Regions from separate parts of the Kitasatospora sp. NPDC093806 genome, predicted to be linked through region 1. Evidence: riboswitches for the same ligand, from Rfam matches in the RefSeq annotation. Region 1 holds a riboswitch; each other region holds the start of a gene.
The links. Region 1 has a riboswitch for cyclic di-AMP ahead of AB0N76_RS15040 (NlpC/P60 family protein). Riboswitches for the same ligand answer to the same signal wherever they lie in the genome.
Positions count from the first base shown of each region.

Region 2: another riboswitch for cyclic di-AMP. It lies ahead of AB0N76_RS21710 (glycoside hydrolase family 16 protein); the one in region 1 lies ahead of AB0N76_RS15040 (NlpC/P60 family protein).
Region 3: another riboswitch for cyclic di-AMP. It lies ahead of AB0N76_RS30900 (transglycosylase family protein); the one in region 1 lies ahead of AB0N76_RS15040 (NlpC/P60 family protein).
Region 4: another riboswitch for cyclic di-AMP. It lies ahead of AB0N76_RS32515 (M23 family metallopeptidase); the one in region 1 lies ahead of AB0N76_RS15040 (NlpC/P60 family protein).

Region 1 is NZ_JBFBDO010000024.1:41,790-46,266, forward strand. It holds gene AB0N76_RS15030 (NYN domain-containing protein) at 1-240, shown strand, start outside; gene AB0N76_RS15035 (NlpC/P60 family protein) at 453-1,496, shown strand; cyclic di-AMP (ydaO/yuaA leader) riboswitch at 1,840-1,993, shown strand; gene AB0N76_RS15040 (NlpC/P60 family protein) at 2,004-3,179, shown strand; gene AB0N76_RS15045 (NlpC/P60 family protein) at 3,412-4,476, shown strand.
Region 2 is NZ_JBFBDO010000046.1:10,004-14,480, forward strand. It holds gene AB0N76_RS21695 (alpha/beta hydrolase-fold protein) at 1-582, shown strand, start outside; gene AB0N76_RS21700 (MoaF N-terminal domain-containing protein) at 683-1,012, opposite strand; gene AB0N76_RS21705 (lipase) at 1,376-2,698, shown strand; cyclic di-AMP (ydaO/yuaA leader) riboswitch at 2,883-3,047, shown strand; gene AB0N76_RS21710 (glycoside hydrolase family 16 protein) at 3,050-4,279, shown strand; gene AB0N76_RS21715 (hypothetical protein) at 4,311-4,477, opposite strand, start outside.
Region 3 is NZ_JBFBDO010000093.1:7,390-11,866, forward strand. It holds gene eno (phosphopyruvate hydratase) at 1-804, opposite strand, end outside; gene AB0N76_RS30900 (transglycosylase family protein) at 1,109-2,059, opposite strand; cyclic di-AMP (ydaO/yuaA leader) riboswitch at 2,061-2,211, opposite strand; gene AB0N76_RS30905 (cytochrome P450) at 2,422-3,723, opposite strand; gene AB0N76_RS30910 (SDR family NAD(P)-dependent oxidoreductase) at 4,022-4,447, shown strand.
Region 4 is NZ_JBFBDO010000106.1:4,971-9,447, forward strand. It holds gene AB0N76_RS32505 (alpha/beta hydrolase) at 1-799, opposite strand, end outside; gene AB0N76_RS32510 (YiaA/YiaB family inner membrane protein) at 920-1,210, opposite strand; cyclic di-AMP (ydaO/yuaA leader) riboswitch at 1,455-1,613, shown strand; gene AB0N76_RS32515 (M23 family metallopeptidase) at 1,626-2,531, shown strand; gene AB0N76_RS32520 (hypothetical protein) at 2,600-3,601, opposite strand; gene AB0N76_RS32525 (GNAT family protein) at 3,645-4,256, shown strand; gene AB0N76_RS32530 (sensor domain-containing protein) at 4,383-4,477, shown strand, end outside.

The DNA.
Region 1 (4,477 bases):
TTCGACGGCCAGGACCTGGACGTGCCGGTGATCATGGCGCCGCCGCGCGGGGTGCGGGTGCGGTTCAGCCGGACCGGGGAGACGGCGGACGAGCTGATCCGCCGGCTGGTCAGGGCCGAGCCGCAGGGGCGCCCGGTGGTGGTGGTCTCGGCGGACCGGGAGGTCGCGGAGGGCGTGCGGAAGGCGGGCGCGCGCCCCGTCGCCTCGGTGCTGCTGCTCAACCGGCTGGCCCGGCCGTAGTCCGGCCGGGGGACCGGGCCGATCGGAATGACGCCTGCTCAGCGCCTGGATGGCCGGGTTGTGCGGATCTCGTGAAGTCAGGGCGTGGGGGCCGCGTTCACGCGATCGTGGGAGTGGCGCAAAGCGTGGATCTTCACTAGGGTCTTGCGTCAAACCTATTTTCCGGATTCTCACCCGATTGGGTGAGGCCATAGGAAGAAGGAGCCGGTCTTTTGGCCTCCCACCGCCGTCCCAAGCAGCCGAGCCGCGCGCGGGTCTCCGTGCTCACGGCTGCCGCGGCGACCGCGGTCGCCCTCTCCGCCCAGGTCGCCGCGCACGCCGCGCCCACGCCGTCGCCCAAGAAGGAAGACGTCAAGGCGCAGATCGACCAGCTGCAGGAGGAGGCCGAGCAGGCCACCGAGAAGTACAACGGCGCCAAGGAGCGGGCCGACCAGCTGCGCAAGCAGGCCGACCAGGTCCAGGACCAGGTCGCCCGCGGCCAGGAGCAGATGACCCAGCTTCAGTCCGGGCTGGCCGAGGTGGCGGGCGAGCAGTACCGCACCGGCGGCATCGACCCGTCGGTCCAGCTGATGCTCTCCTCCGACCCGTCCGGCTACCTGGACAAGGCCTCCAGCGTCCAGCAGGCCAGCTCCAGCCAGGCCGAGGCGCTCAAGGGCCTGCAGGACCAGCAGCGTCGGCTCGACCAGCAGAAGGCCGAGGCGGCCGCCATCCTGGCCTCGCTGGACACCACGACCAAGGACCTGAACCAGTCCAAGGCCGAGGTCAACAAGAAGCTGAAGGAGGCCCAGGACCTGCTGAACTCGCTCAGCGCCGCCGACCGCGCGGCACTGAAGGCGCAGCAGCAGCAGGCCGACCGGGCCTCGCGCGGCACCGACCGCCCCGACCTCGGCACCCTGCCGCAGGCCAGCGGCATGGCGGGCGCGGCCGTCTCCAACGCGATGGGCAAGCAGGGCTCGCCGTACGTGTGGGGCGCCACCGGCCCGAGCACCTTCGACTGCTCCGGCCTGATGGTCTGGGCCTACGGGAAGGCCGGCATCTCGCTGCCGCGCACCTCGCAGGCGCAGGGCAACGTCGGGGCCAAGGTGTCCTCGCTCGCCGAGGCCCAGCCGGGCGACCTGATCATCTACCGCCCCGACCGCAGCCACGTCGGGATGTACATCGGCAACGGCATGGTGGTGCACGCGCCGCACACCGGTGACGTGGTGAAGGTGATGAAGGCCGACGCCATGCCGATCAACACCATCCGCCGGGTCTGACCGCCCGTCACGACACGCCCGCCGGACGTCCGGCGGGCCTGTGATCCGCGCCACCTCCGTCTCGGGGGTGGCGTCGGCGTTTCGGCAGCGGGTTCGACCGCATCGTGAGAAACGATCAGCTCCGCGTGGGAACGTGATCACACCCGGTCATATTCACAAGGGAACTTGGGTATTCTTCCGACTTTTTTCTGACAAGGATTTGAACGGATCACGGAACTGTTACTAGGGTCGTGACTCGAACCACCGCACAGTCGATCACCCAGCCCGGGTGGCGGCGGAGGTTTACCGTCGAGTTCGCGAAGCAGCGGGACGGGCCGGACGGCTCGTTCGCGTGAGGGCCCAGCACCACCGGGCGCTGTGGAACGGAGCCGGGGAACCACGTTCCTCCGGGGTGAATCGGCGCCAGGTCGGCCGCGCGAGCGGACGGTGAGGCGTCGTAGGGCACGCTTCCAGCCCGAACCCGTCAGCTCACCCGGTAGGCGGATGAGGAAGAAGGAGTCCGCCTTCGTGGCGTCCCATCGTCGTCCCAAGCCCGCCGGCCGCACCCGCGTCTCGATCATGACCGGTCTGGCCGCCGCAGCCGTCGCCCTCTCCGCGCAGTCCGGCGCGCACGCCGACCCGGCGCCGACCAAGGACCAGGTCAAGGAGCAGGTCGACCAGCTCAACGAGCAGGCCGAGGTCGCCACCGAGAAGTACAACGGCGCCCAGGCCAAGCAGCAGGAGCTGCAGAAGCAGGTCGCCGAGCTGCAGGACAAGGTGGCCCGTCAGCAGGCCACGGTCACCGAGGCCCAGGGCGGCCTCGCCGAGATCGCCGGCGAGCAGTACCGCACCGGCGGCATATCGCAGACCGTCCAGCTGATGCTCTCCTCCAGCCCGGACAACTTCCTCAGCCAGGCCGACGCCATCAACCAGGCCGGTTCGACCCAGTCCGGCGCGCTGAAGGAGCTCCAGGAGCAGCAGCGCAGGCTCGACCAGGACCGCACCGAGACCCAGAACAAGCTCGCCGAGCTGGAGTCCACCACCCAGCAGCTGAAGTCCTCCAAGGAGGACGTCCAGGGCAAGCTGGCGAAGGCCCAGGCGCTGCTCAACACGCTCACCGAGCAGGAGCGGCAGGCGATCCGCGCCGCCGAGGAGAAGGCCGCCGCCGAGGCCAAGGCGAAGGCGGACGCCGCCAAGGCCGAGGCCGCCAAGGCCGCCAAGGCGAAGGCCGACGCCGAGCGCGCCTCCCGCGACAACGCCCCCCGCACCGACCTGAGCGCCCCGGCTCCGGCGGCCTCGGCTCCGGCCCCGGCCGCCGCCGCCCCCAAGCCGGCCGCGCCCGCCGCCAACAGCTCGCGCGGCGCCGCCGCGATCGCCGCCGCGGAGAGCAAGCTCGGTGCCCCGTACGTCTACGGCGCCACCGGCCCGAACTCCTTCGACTGCTCCGGCCTGACCGGCTGGGCCTACGCCCAGGCGGGCGTGTCGCTGCCGCGCACCTCGCAGGAGCAGGCCAACGCCGGTACCCGGATCGGCTCGGACATCTCCCAGGCCCAGCCCGGCGACCTGGTCATCTTCTACGGCGACCGGCACCACGTGGGCATCTACGTCGGTGGCGGCCAGGTGATCCACGCCCCCAAGCCGGGTGCGTCGGTCCGCTACGAGTCGGCCTCCAACATGCCGGTCAACACCATCGTGCGCCTCTGATCCACGATCGGTCGGCCTCCGTCAGGCCCGGTCCCCCTCCACGGGGAGACCGGGCCTGCGGCTTTTCCCGGAGCTCGGTCTGATGTCCGATTAGTGGCCGAATATTCGGCTTCGGAGGGGTTTGGAATCGGTTGCCCGGACTCGCTAACGTCTGCCACCGGACGCCCGCTTCCAGAGCCGCCTGACCCGAGGCGGCGGCGGGTCCGGGCCGCAGGATCGGAGCCGACGTCGCATGGCCGTGCACCGCCGTTCCCCGCTGTCAGGTGCGCACACGCTCGCCCGGGCGCTCGTGCTCACCGCGGCGGCCACCACCGCGCTCGGCGTGGCGTCCGGCGGCACCGCCCAGGCCGCGCCCGGCGCACCGGACGCGCCGACCAGCCGCAAGGACGTCAAGGCGCAGGTGGAGCAGCTCTACGACGAGGCCGAGCAGGCCTCCGAGCGGTTCAACGCCGCCCAGGAGGCGCAGCAGCGGCTCCAGCACGAGACCGGCACGCTCCAGCAGCAGATCGCCGTCTCCCAGGACGAGCTCAACCAGCTGCGCGGCGACCTCGCCACGGTGGCCGGCGCCGAGTACCGGGGCGGCGGCATGGCGCAGACGGTCCAGCTGATGCTCTCCACCGACCCGGAGGGCTACCTGTCCCGGGCCCGCAGCATCGACCAGGCCGCCGAGCGGCAGAACGAGACGCTGCACGAGGTGCTCGCCCGTCAGCGGGTGCTCGACCAGCGCCGCTCGGAGACCTCCGGCAAGCTCGCCGAGCTGGAGGAGACCCGCAAGGCGCTGGCCGACGGCAAGCAGCAGATCCAGCAGCGGCTGGCGAAGGCGCAGAAGCTGCTCAACAGCCTCGGCGCGGCCGAGCGGGCCCGGCTGGCCGCCCAGGACGCCCGGGAGGCCGAGCAGCGCGCCACCCGCGGCACCGACCGGCTGGACCTCGGCACCACCCCGCCCGCCTCCGAGCGCGGCGCCGCCGCGCTGGCCGCCGCGGTGCGGATGATCGGCTCGCCCTACGTCTACGGATCCACCGGGCCCAAGGCCTTCGACTGTTCCGGTCTGATGTACTACAGCTGGCGGCAGGCCGGAGTGACCCTGCCGCGCACCTCGCAGGCCCAGGCGTACGCCGGCCAGCGGGTGGGCCTCTCCGAAGCACGGCCGGGAGACCTGGTGATCTTCTACCGCGACATGCACCACGTCGGGATGTACGCCGGCGGCGGGGTGATCGTGCACGCCCCCTACCCGGGCGCCAGGGTCCGCTACGAGAGCGTCACCGCGATGCCGGTCGCGGGGGTGATCCGGCTCTGAG
Region 2 (4,477 bases), on a different contig from region 1:
CAGCCGACCGTGCTGGTGCTGGTGCGTCCCTCGCCGGCGCTGCCGCGGGACACCGAGTGCGAGGACATCCCGAACGGCCCGCAGTCCGAGACGTACTTCACCAAGGACGTGCCCGCGGCGATCCAGGCGACCTACCGGGTCTCCGCCGACCCGCAGGCCTGGGCGTTCATGGGCAACTCGACCGGCGGCTACTGCGCCCTCAAGCTGGCCATGCGTCACCCCGAGGTGTTCCCGACCGCCGTCTCGCTGTCCGGCTACTACCAGGCGGCCGACGACCCGTCCACCGGCGACCTGTTCGGCGGCAGCGAGCGGCGCCGCGACGAGGCCGACCTGATGTGGCGGCTCAAGAACCTGCCGCAGCCCAAGGTGTCCCTGCTGCTGGCCGGCACCCGGGAGGGCGACGGCAACTACCGGCGCGAGACCGAGGCGTTCGTGGCCGCCACGCACAGCCCGATGCAGGTGTCCTACAGCATGATGGAGACCGGCGGCCACAACTTCGAGACGTGGAGCAAGCTGCTCCCGTCCTCGCTGGAGTGGGTCTCCCAGCGCCTGGTCGTGCCGGGCGCCGGCCAGGCCGTCTGAATCGACGATCGACGACCGCGCCGCGATCGACGACCGCACCGCACCGCGCCGCGCAGCCCCTACCCGGGGCGGCGCGGCGCGGCGGCGTTTCGGGGGCGGTTCAGGCCACCTGCTCCAGCGTCCCGGTGTGCAGCTCGCCGACCCGGCCGCCCTCGCCCTCGTACGTCCAGAACGCGCGGACGGTCAGCCGGCCCAGGTCCATGACGTGGCTGACGGTGATGCCGCTCTGCTCGGTCCAGCTGACGAAGTACACCTGCGGCCCGACCTCGGCGACGTGCAGCGCCACGTCCTCCCACTGGCCCGCCGACTCGCCGAGGCCCTCCCAGCGCAGCCGCTTGCCGTCGGCCGAGTAGGCGTTGCGGAAGGCCGCGCCGTTGTCGACCCGGAACAGGAAGGTACGGCCGGCGAAGGCGGGCAGGGGCGCGGTCATGGCGGGGCTGGTCCTCGTCTCTGATGTGTCTCCGGTGTCCGGATCTGGTGTCCGGATCTCCGGTGTCCGGATGCGGTCGGTGCCGCTCCGGGCACGGATGGATCTCCAACCTATCCGACCACCCCGCCTTCACGGCGCACTTTCCGCGCCGGATCCGACACACCGGCCACTGGACAACCCGACGGACCGGCCGCCACGCCCTCCGCCTGCCCGGGACCACACCCGCCGCACCACGGGCCGGCCCGCCACAGCGCGGCCGCCCCGGGTGTGCCGCCGCCCCATGGGCGGGCCGCCGGGCCGCCCGTACGGTGTGCGCACTCCGGCCCACCGGGACGTGGGCCGCCCCCCACCGGAGCCGCCCCCGTGAAGACCGCCGTCCGACGCGGCAGAGCCGCCGCCGTCCTCCTCAGCCTCGTGCTCAGCACCCTCCTCCTGGCCACCCCCGCACCCGCCACCCCCGCACCCGCCACCCCCGCACCCGCCACCACCACGACCGCCGTCACCATGGCGGCCGCCGCGCCGACCCTGGAGGCGACGTACCCCGCCCCAGGGAACGGCTGGGCCAAGGTCGAGCGCTACCTCGACCCCACCCCCGGCATCCCCGCCGAGCAGTACCCGCCGGGCGGCCGCGGCGACCAGGACGGCGCCCGCCTGACCTACTTCGGCGGGGTCCGCCAGCCGTTCTCGGGCCGGTTCCTGCTCTACTCGGCGGCCGGCTGGGACACCGGCCCCCGCCCGACCCCCGTCCTGCTCGTCCACGGCGCCAACGACAACGCCGACCGCGCCTGGGCCGCCCCCGGCGAGTCCGGCAACTGCGGCGCCGCCGCCTGCCCCGCCACCGGGCTGGCCCAGTACCTGGCGGCGAGCGGCCACCGGGTGTTCGCGGTCGGCTTCGCCCACAAGCAGGGCGACAACCTGGTCCAGGCGCAGGCCGTCGGCGACGCGGTCGCGCTGATCCGGGCCCGGCTCGGGGTCCCGCAGGTGGACGTGGTCGCCTGGAGCAAGGGCGAGGTCGCGGCCCGCGCGTACGTGTCCTCGGTGCGCCCGTCCTGGGGACGGGCGTACGCGGGCGACGTCCGCCGGCTGGTCACCCTGGGCGGGCCCAACGGCGGGCTGGACTACGTGTACGCGCACGGCTGGGCCTTCTCGCTGGCCACCTGGCCGGCCTGCGGCGGCACGGCGAACGCGCCGTCCCCGCACCTGTACATGACCTGCTACGGGACGTACACCGCCCAGCCCTGCCTCGGGGTGCTGCCGACCGGCGGGTACGACTGCTACCCGGGGCAGCGGCAGCTGCTGGCCCGCTGGGACGGCCGGTACGGGGTGGACTCCACCGCGCAGGACTGGTGGACGACCTACTTCGGCGGCCAGGGCTTCTACACCTCGGGCCAGGGGATCCAGGCCGCGATCGACGCGGGGTCGCTGATCGGGCCGCTGCAGCGGGCCGGGGTCCCGGCGGCCGTCCGGACCTACCTGCTGGCCGGCGGTTCGGCGGACCTCCCCGGGGTGCTCAACGAGAACCGGGGGCCGAGCGACGGCATCGTGTTCACGGCGAGCGCGCTGGACACCACGGGGATCGGCACCGTCGGCGGCACCCGGCTGCTGGCCGGCCTCAACCACCTGGAGCTGGCCTGGGCACCCGAGGCACAGGCCCAGGTCGCGGCCTGGCTGGACGCCCCGGCCTGAACCCTCCCCGTCCCCAACTGATCAACTCCACCGCACCGTTGATCATCCTCGAATCAGGGTGTGAGCTGCGCGACAACCGGCCGGACGGAGTTGTCCGTGCCCGTACCGACTGCCTAGCCTGCAGGGGCTCCCGCCACAGCGGAGCCCCGCCGCCGGGACGCCGAGTCCCGTCCACCCGCCGGCCGGTCATCGAGCACCACAGCGGACGGGAGCGGGGGACCCAGGTCAGTGCCCGGCCCGTGCGCTCCCGCGCGCGGGCCGCGGCTAGGGGTGAAGCCGCTCCACGGGCGGCCGGGCAACCTCAGCCCGAACCCGACAGCTCACCTCGCAGGCGTCGCAGAGGACACTGCCATGCAGAAGCCCGACCGGCGCCCCGCGCCCCGCCACGCCCGCCCCGCCCGCCGGGGCCGCACCGTCGCCCTCGCCGCCACCGGGGCGCTCGCCGTCACCGGCGCCGGCCTCCTCGGCGGCGTCCCGGCCCTGACCGGCGCCCAGGCCGCCACCCTGCCGACCGTCACCCAGGACAAGCTCACCCCGGCCACCATGGTCGCGGGCAAGGCCACCACGGCCGCGCTGACCGTCCACTCGGACTCCTGCTTCACCGCGAAGACCGTCGGCGTCGGCGTCCGCGACGCGGCCGGCCGCAACCTCGACTTCCCCGGCAGCGCGGCCAACCAGCAGATCTGCCCGAGCGGCCTGTCGATCACCACCGGCTCGCGCACCCTGGCGGCCGGCACCTACACCCAGTTCGGCTTCTGGCAGGACCTCGGCGGCGCCTGGCACAACCTGCCGTCCCGGCAGCTCGTGGTCTCCGCCGCGACCACCACGCCTACCCCGACCCCCACCCCCACGCCGACCCCCACGCCGTCGCCCACCACCGGCATCCCGGTCGCCGGCAAGCAGCTCGCCTGGTCCGACGACTTCGACACCCTCGCCCTGGGCTCCCGCTGGACCGCCGACCGGAGCAGCTCCTACCACTACGGCGACCACAACCCGAACGACAACAAGCTCGACTGGCTGAACAAGAACAACGTCAGCGTCTCCGGCGGCGTCGCCACCTTCACCGCCAAGCCGAGCAGCCACACGCTGGAGAACGGCAAGCAGGCCTGGGACACCGGCCTGCTCACCACCGAGTACTCCAGCGAGGCCTTCAAGGTGAAGGTCGGCGACTACATCGAGACCCGGGTCAAGCTCCCGGCCGGCACCGGCGCCTGGCCGGCGCTCTGGACCTGGAACGGCACCAGCGGCACCCACGGGGAGATCGACTCCTTCGAGTACCACAGCGACAACCCGAACCTGCTGGAGCTGACCAACCACATCAACCCGGGCCACCTCTATTACACCGACGCCAAGGCGATCGCCAAGGACGGCTGGGTCACCATCGGCACCTACTACGGCGCCGGCTCGGTCGACTTCTACGTCAACGGCAAGAAGGTGTTCTCGGACGGCAAGGGCGTCGGCGCCGGCTGGACCGCGTACCCGATCCTCAACCTGTCCCTGAGCGCGGGGAACTACCACCCCGCGCCCTCGGGCACCGCGCCGATCACCTTCGCCGCCGACTACGTCCGCGTCTACCGCTAGGAAGCGGCCGTCGTGGAGAGCGTCCGCCCCGTCAGGAGTCGACGTTCTCCACGACCGAGATCGTGAACGGCTGCAGGTTGTTCGTGTCGTTGCGGTCGTCGTTGCTGCGCACCGAGACCCAGCCGCCCGTCAGCTCGCCGAGCTCGACGGTGGGGGCGAGCCGCATCGGGACCAGCGCCGTCGCGCTCTCGTACGCCG
Region 3 (4,477 bases), on a different contig from region 1:
CTCGATGAGCTCGGCGGAGGTGAGGCCCTTGCCCTCGAACTGGTAGGCGCCGTCCTCGAAGAACTCGGAGGCGGCGACGTCCAGGGCCAGCGCGATGTCCTTGCCCGGCACGTAGCCGGCCTTCTGGATGGCCTCGACGATCAGGTCCAGGGCCTCGCGGTTGGAGTCCAGGTTCGGGGCGAAGCCGCCCTCGTCGCCCAGGCCGGTGGAGAGGCCGCGCTCCTTCAGCACGCCCTTGAGCGTGTGGTAGACCTCGACGCCCCAGCGGACGGCCTCGGAGAAGGACTCCGCGCCGATCGGGGCGATCATGAACTCCTGGATGTCGACGTTGGAGTCCGCGTGCGAGCCACCGTTGAGGATGTTCATCATCGGGACCGGCAGGACGTGCGCGTTCGGGCCGCCCAGGTAGCGGAACAGCGGCAGGTCGCTGGCCTCGGAGGCGGCGTGCGCGACGGCCAGCGAGACGCCCAGGATGGCGTTGGCGCCGAGCGAGGACTTGTCCGGGGTGGCGTCCAGGTCGAGCATGGCCTGGTCGATCAGGCGCTGCTCGGTGGCGTCGTAGCCGACCAGCTCCGGGCCGATCTGCTCGATGACGGCCAGGACGGCCTTCTCGACGCCCTTGCCGAAGTAGCGGTTCTTGTCACCGTCGCGGAGCTCCAGCGCCTCGAAGGCACCGGTGGAGGCACCCGACGGGACAGCGGCACGGCCGGTGCTGCCGTCGTCGAGGCCGACCTCGACCTCGACCGTGGGGTTGCCACGCGAGTCGAGAATCTCACGGGCTACGACGACATCGATGGACGGCACGAGGCATCTCCTAGCGGAAGCAGGTTCGGCTGACGGTGGGGTGCAGTCGGCCGGACGATTGCGGAGTCGTTACGACCAGAGCCTAACCGCACGGGCTCTCCGGGCCACCTCGGCCTCGGTCCCGTCTCAGCGTGTGGCGGGCTACCCACCGGTAGTTCACCTGGTTGCCCGCCCTCCGGAGCCCGGATCCGGACGAAGGGGGCCGTTTCCGGCCCCCTTCGGCAATTACCCGTCCCCTCCGGAGTGTTCAGCTCCGGTCCGGTCCGGTCCGATGCGGTCCGGTGCGGTCCGGACCGGTACGGGCTCAGCCCAGGGTGAGGACCTGGCCCGGGATGATCAGGTTCGGGTCGCCGCCGACGGTGCCGCGGTTGCCGTCGTACAGCGCCTGCCAGCCGCCGTCGACGCCCTGAGCGGTGGCGATGCCGCCGAGCGTGTCACCGGCCTGGACGGTGTAGCCGCCCTGGCCGGCCCGCTGCTGCTGCTGCGCGGCGGGGGCGCTGTGCGCGGCCGGGGCGGACGGGGCCGCGGCCTGGCCGGCGTACTGCTGGTAGACGCTCTGGTGGCTGGTCCAGTACCAGGCGCCGTTGTTCTGGTACCAGAACACCTTGGCGGCGTCGTCCCAGCCGGTCTTGCCGGAGAACGACGGGGCCTGCTGCTGGGCCTGGGCCTGCGGGGCCTGCTGCTGGACCTGCGGCTGGGCCTGCTGGGCGCGCTGCGGCGCGTACTGCTGGACCTGCGGCTTGGGGGCGGGCTTCGACTCCACCGGCTTCGGGGCGGGCTTCGGCTCCGCGGGCTTCGGCGCGACCGGCTGCGGCGCGGTGGGCTGCTGGGCGGCCGGCTTGGCGTCCGTCGAGGTGTCGACCGCCGCCGGGGCGCCGCCCTTGCTCAGGCCGGCCTTCTTGGAGCAGACCGGCCAGGCGCCCGGACCCTGCGAGGCGAGGACCTTCTCCGCCACCGAGATCTGCTGCGCCTTGGAGGCCTGGTTGGCCTGCGGGGCGTACGCGGTGCCGCCGAACGCCTTCCAGGTGCTGGAGGTGAACTGCAGGCCGCCGTAGAAGCCGTTGCCGGTGTTGATGCTCCAGTTGCCGCCGGCCTCGCACTGGGCGACCGCGTCCCAGGTGGAGACCGGGGCGGCCGAGGCGCCGGTGGCGGTCAGGATCGGCATCGCCAGGCCGACGCCGGCCACTCCGGCGACGGCGATGGCCTTCTCGGTCTGGGTGCGACGACGGTGACGACCGTTACCAACGAACAGCATGAAGGTCCCTCTCCGCACGCCTGCGAGGTGAGCTGTCGGGTTCGGACCGGGAGGTGGCCCGGCCGCACGGAGGCGGCTTCACCCCAAGCCGTGGGAGACGGCGCAAAGACCTGGTTCCCCCGCCCCTGCCCAGGGTCTGGTCGGTTTCCCGTGGCACGGCGGGCAGGACTCGGCGTTCCGTGCACGGGGCTCGCAGCTGCGAACTCCAGGGAGGGTAGACAGATCTGTGGACCAATCACAAGCTCATATCGTCGATATCACATGGAAATCACGCCAGGTGATCGATTGCCTACCAACGGAAGCGCTATGTCCGGTTTGATGGTGGTTCACCCCCCGGGGAAAGCCGAGTTGGAGACGCTGCGTCAGCGTGTCGCGGCGTCGGAGGACCCCCCTGCATTTCCCGGCGCCTCCGGGGTGAATTCCACCGGAAGTTCACGAAGTCCACGCATGATCAGGCCGCCGCGCCAGCGCAGGTCCTCCGGGCTCGCGGCGAGTTCCAGGTCCGGCAGCCGGGACAGCAGGGTGGCCAGCGCCACCTGCCCCTCCACCCGGGCCAGCGGGGCGCCGATGCAGTAGTGGATGCCGTGCCCGAAGCCCAGGTGCGGGTTGTCCGCCCGGGCCAGGTCGAGGGTGTTCTCGTCGGCGAACCGCTCCGGGTCCCGGTCGGCGGCCGCGAGCACCACCAGCACCGGGTCGCCGACCGGGATCTCCACCCCGCCGATGGTCAGCGGACGGGTCGCGAACCGCCAGGTCGCCAGCTCCACCGGCCCGTCGTAGCGCAGGAGTTCCTCGATCCCGGTCTCCAGCAGGCCGCGCTCGCCGCGCCCGATCGACTCCTGCAGCAGGACCCGCTGGTCCGGGTTGCGCAGCAGCGCGTACACGCCGTTGCCGATCAGGTTCACGGTCGTCTCGAAGCCCGCGAAGAGCAGGATGAAGGCCATCGCCGCGGCCTCGTTCTCGGTGAGGTGCTCGCCGTGGTCGCTGGCCCGGATCAGCCCCGAGATCAGGTCGTCCCCGAGGTCCGCCCGCTTGCGGTGGATCAGCTCCGCCAGGTACCCCCGGATCAGCTTCACCGCCCGCCCCACTCCGCCCCGTTGGCCGCCGCCCTGGCCCGGCTTGGTGTGCCGCAGCATCATCCCGGCCCAGTCCCGGAAGTCGTCCTGGTCCTCGGCCGGCACCCCGAGCAGGTCGCAGATCGCGTAGATGGGGAGCGGGAAGGCGAACTCGTGGATGAGGTCGGCCGAACCGCGCGCCGCGAAGCCGTCGATCAGCCGGTCGGTCAGCTGCTGCACCCGCGGCTCGAACTCCGCCACCCGGCGCGGCGTGAACGCCTTGGACACCAGCCGGCGCAGCCGGGTGTGGTCCGGCGGGTCGATGTTGAGCAGGTGGGTCATCAGGTTGGCCTGGCGCTCGCCCGGGATGCCGACCCGGCCGTTGCGGTGCGCGGCCTCGCTGTGGTGCACCGGGTTCTTCGACAGCCGGCTGTCCGCGAGCGCCTGCCGGGCGTCCGCGTACCGGGTGACCAGCCACGCCTCCACCCCGCTCGGCAGGGTGGTCCGGTGCACCGGCTGGTGCTCCCGCAGCCACGCGTACGCGGGGTACGGGTCGGCGGCGAACTCCCAGGTGAACAGGGGTGGGCGGGTGGCGTCGGGCAGATCTGACATGGGTCGACGGTATCCCGGGGCGGGCGCGGACGAGGGCGCTCCGCGAGGCCGGCCGGTCCGGGCCCGGGACCGGCGCCGGTGCGGCCCCGGGATCCGCGCCGAGGCGGCCCCGGGATCCGCGCTGGTGGGCCCCTGCGGGCTCGGCCGGCGCCCGCCCGGATTCCGCTCCGCGACAAGAGGCGTGAGCCTGGTCACCTGAGGGGTAATCCCTGTTGCGGAGGGTCAGGACCTGCCTACGATCCTCCGCAAGATGTCCGTGGGCGCCGGTGCGGAGCCGCCCACAGGGAGGAGCAAGACCATGCGGGTCACCGGTTCGGTCGTCGTGATCGCGGTACTCGACGGCGGGTCGGGGGCGAACCTCGCCCGTCGGTTCGCCGCAGCCGGAGCCGCCGGGCTCCTCATCGCCGACCAACAGGTCGGGATCGCCGAGGACCTCGCCACCGAACTCGACCGGCCGGGCTGCCCGGTCGTCGGCGTGTGCGGCGACATCCGCCGGCCCAGCGACATCGCCGCCCTCGTCGACACCGCCGAGAAGCACCTCGGCCCGATCGACCTGTTCTGCGTCGCCGGGCCGGACGGCGAGCGGATCGTCTCCCTCGCCGACCTGCCCGACCACCTCGACCTGGAGCGGCTCGCCGAACTCCTCGCCCTGGTCGGCGAGGCGATCGGCGAGGTCGTCATCCCCGTGCAGCGGCGCCCGGTGGAGGACGTCGCGGCGGTCTGACCGCGGCGTCCCCTCGGGAGCGCGTCGCTC
Region 4 (4,477 bases), on a different contig from region 1:
GGGCGTCCGCGGTGGCCTGCGGGCGGTCGGCCATCGGGTAGTGCCCGGCGCCCTCGATCATCACCTTGCGCGCCCCCAGCGCGGCGGCCTGCCGGTCGGCGACCAGCTCCGGCTTCGCGAAGTCGGGGTCCTTCTCGCCCATCACGACCAGCGCCGGGCAGCGCACGGCGGCGGTCCAGCCGGCCGGCGAGGAGTCCCCGCGGACGTAGCCGCGGGTGGCGGTCTTCCGGCCCGGGGTGCGCAGCGCGGCGACCAGCCCGGCCACGTACTCCTCGTGGTCGGCCGGCTTGGTGGTCGGGTAGGCGGCCTTCCGCTGGTAGAGGCCCCAGAAGGCGGGGGAGTGCACCAGCAGCCGGCCCATCGCGCCGACCACCACGCGCTGCAGCGCGGTCGGCGGCACGTTCTCGACGAAGGCGTCCAGCAGGACGATCCCGGCGACCCGCGCGGGGGCGTCCCCGGCGGCCTTGACCACGCTGGCGCCGGTGTACGAGTTGCCGGCCAGCACGGCCCGCTCGATGCCCAGGTGGTCGAGCAGGGCGAGGACGTCGCGGGCGATCGCGGCGGGCGTGTAGTCGTCCCAGACGATCGAGGACTCGCCGAAGCCGCGCAGGTCCATGGTGATCACCCGGCGGCCGGCGGCGGTGAGCAGCGGGCGCAGGTGCCGGTACGCGGCCCGGCTGTCGAGCATCCCGGGGAGCAGGACGACCGGGGCGCCGGCGCCGTGCTCGGTGTCGTCGAAGGCGATCCGGCCGCCGGGGAGGTCGAGGTAGCGGGTGACGGGGGCGGTGGTGCCGTTCATGGGGGCCTCCTCGGTCCGGACGTCGGCGACGTGCCGATAGCCATAAAGCTAAGGCTAATAGCCTTAGCCGTCAAGCTATCGCCTATGCCGATTCGGATCGGCCCGGGGTCGCTCCCGTCCTCAGACCCCCTCCACCTTGAACGGGTCGTGCTCGCTCAGCAGCTTGTCCAGCCGGGCCTGGTCGACCCTGGTCACCAGGTCGGTGGACTCCTGTCGGTCCCGGACCACCTTGGCCAGCGTGAACGTGGAGGTGACGGTGTACAGCAGGCCGATCCCCAGGAAGGCCCGGGTCCAGGGCTCCACCGGGAGGAAGGCGATCCCGATCGCGAGGGTGGAGGCGGCGAGGGCGAAGGACAGGACGGCCTGGACGTAGTACGCGGCCGTGGTGCGTGACTGCATCGGTGCGCTCATGGCGCCAGGATGGGCCGCGCGCTCCCGGCCTCGCATGAGTAGGAGTACTCAGTTGGGGGGCCGTTCGTTGACGTCCTCTCACGTTCGGTAGTGTCAGTTGTCATCAAACCTCACAAATCGCCCATCGAGTGCCGTACTGCCCGATCCTCATCCGTCGTCAACGACGAACGGCTTGGAATCGGGGGCCACTCGGATTAACGTTTGATAACGCAGCGCGGTCCGCAACGCCGTACCCAGACGGCACCGTGCGCCGTCGCCTAATCCCGCCGGCCGGCCTCCGGGCAGGCCAGGGAGCCGGGGAACCACGTTCCTTGGGGTGAATCGGCCGGGCCCAGGCCCAGCCGTAGGAGACCTTCCTGCTCCGAACCCGTCAGCTAACCCGGTAGGCGCGAAGGAAGGAAAGGAGCGCGCCTCCGTGGCGTCGACGCACACCCCGGCACACCCGTCCGGCTCCTCTGCCGGCACCCAGCTGCTCGACCACCCCGGTCCGTCCGCCGGGCCCGGCCCTTTCGGCGGCCCCGGGCCCTTCGCCGGCCCCGGCCCGTTCACCGGCCCCGCCGACGAGAGCGCCCCGCCGGCCGCCGACGCCAACCGGCACCGGATGCCCCGTCAGACCCGCGGCACCGCTCCGCTGCTCGGCGTCACCGCCGTCGCCGCCACCCTGGGCGCCACCGGCTTCGCCTCCGCCACCCCGGCCGCCGCGCCCGCCGTCGAGGCGCCCGACGAGACCCCGGTCGCGCTCGCCGCCGACCCCGGCCTCGCCCTCGCCGCCCGGATCCAGCAGCAGGCCGACAGCCAGCGCACCGCCGCCGAGGAGGACGCCCGCGTCCAGGCCGCCCAGGAGGCCGAGGCCAAGCGCGCCGTCCAGCTCGCCCAGCAGGAGCAGGCCAAGCGCGCCGCCGAGGCCGCCGAGAAGGCCAAGCTCGCCGCGATCACCCTGCCGGTGAAGGACTACAACCTCTCCGCGCACTACGGCCAGAGCGCCCGCTACTGGGCCCACCTGCACACCGGCCTGGACTTCGCCGCCGACACCGGCACCGCCGTCTACGCGGTCGGCCAGGGCACCATCACCTCGGCCGGCTGGGCCGGCGCCTACGGCTACCGGATCGTCGAGACGCTGCCCGACGGCACCGAGATCTGGTACTGCCACCTCTCCTCGATCATCAAGGGCTCCGGCAAGGTCGTCCCCGGCCAGCAGATCGGCAAGGTCGGCGCCACCGGCAACGTCACCGGCCCGCACCTGCACGTCGAGGTCCGGCCCGGCGGCGGCGCGCCCGTCGACCCGGAGACCTGGTTCGAGCAGCGCGGCGTCACCCCCTGACCCCGCCCCCCCGGCACCGCGCGGGGCCCCGGCCGTCGATCCGGCCGGGGCCCCGCGTCGTTCCCGGACTACTCCGCGCGCGGGCGGTCCTCGTCGTCCGCGTCCGCCGCGTCCTCCGTGTCCGCCGCCCAGGCCTCGTCCTCCGCGTCCGGCTGCCAGTCCTCGTCCGCCGCGTCCGGCTCCCAGGTCTCGTCCGCGGCGGGCTCCAGACCCGCCAGGTAGGCGTCGATCTCCGCCTGCCCCGGCTCCGGCGCCAGCTCCGGGAACTCCTCCACCAGCAGCCGCGGCAGCCCCGGCACCGTCCACTCGCCCGACAGGTCCAGCGCCGCCTCGACCGCCGCCTCCTCGAACGCCCCGAAGTCCCCGGCCAGCTCCTCCGGCATCGGCCGGCCCAGCGCCGTCAGCTCGGCCAGGTTCCGGTAGCTGCGCTGCATCAGCCCGTGCTCCAGCAGCCGGCGCGCCCCGTCCGTGGCCATGCCCACCGCCAGCGTCCGCGCCGCGCCGTCCCAGCCCCCGTCGTCCACCGGGTCCAGCACGCCGTCCGCCTCCAGCGCCGCGAACGCCGCCAGCCGCTCCTCCTCCGCCAGCCCCCGGAACCCCTCCAGCCAGGACCGCACCGCCGCCCCGTCCGCGGTGTCCACCCCGTCCGCGCGCAGCAGCAGCGCGTACAGCCGGGGCCAGGTCACCAGGTCGGCCCGGCGCAGCAGCCCGGCCGCCAGCTCGCCCTGCCACTCGGCCTCCGCGTGCAGCCGCTCCTGCCGCTTGGCGTTCAGCCGCTTCGCCGCGCGCTGGTGGTCGATCAGCAGCCGCACCGCCGCGCCGTACGCCAGCGGGTCCAGCTCCGGCGCGGGCTGGACGTACAGGTGCAGCCGCTCGTACAGCAGGTGCTCCACCGCGGCCGAGGTCAGCTCGGGCCAGCCGTCGTGCATCCTGCCCTCGCCCAGCTCCAGCAGCGCCAGCACCGTCCGCACCGGCTCCTCGGCGAGCGGCGCGCGGCCCTCCGCCTCCGCCCAGGCGAGCAGATCGGCGGCCTTGGTGCGCGGGGCGAGCCGCAGGTCTTCGTCTTCCATAACCACGAACCGTAACCGCTGGTCGCGGGTAGGGTCGGGAGCCATGGTGCCTGTCCGACTCATCGGCCCCCGGCTGGCCATCCGCGAGTTCCACCACACCCCCGAGGACGTGGACGCCCTGCACGCGGTGTTCGGCGACCCGGAGGCCTGCCGCCACCTCCCGTTCGAGCCGCGCGACCGGGAGACCTGCGCCGACCAGGTCGAACAGTTCCTGGAGGAGGCGGAGAAGGACGACCGCGAGGTCTACCGGCTCGCCGTCACCCGCCTCGCCGACGCCGACGACCCGGCCCGCGCCGTCCCGATCGGCAACGTCGCGCTCGGCCTCGCCAGCCACCGCTCCGCCTCGCTCGGGTACGCGCTGCGCCGCGACGCCTGGGGGCTCGGGTACGCGGGCGAACTGGTCGGGCTGCTCCGCGACTTCGCGTTCGGCCCGCTCGGGCTGCACCGGCTGGAGGCCCGGGTGGCGGTCGACAACGCGGCCTCGGTCCGGGTGCTGACCAGGGCCGGCTTCCGGCTGGAGGGCCGGGTCCGGCACGACTTCCGGCGCTCCGACGGCTGGCACGACGCCTACCAGTACGCGCTGCTCTCCGACGACCCGCTCTCCGACGACCCGGAGGGGGAGTCGCCGGGGGACCCGCCGGGGGAGGGGGGATAACCCCACCTCCGGTTCGCCGGGGAGCCGGATGTCCGCCCGGACCGCGTTTTGACAGGCTTCAGGGGTCGGCAGGAACCGCCCGACGAGCCCCGATCCGCGACCGACCCGAGGGACCGAGACCCGGCCATGAGCACCCACACCAGCATGCAGCGCAGCGAGTACGACGCGTACGACACCCACGACGGCGAGGACCGTCTCGGTGGCGCCCTTCGTACCGAGGA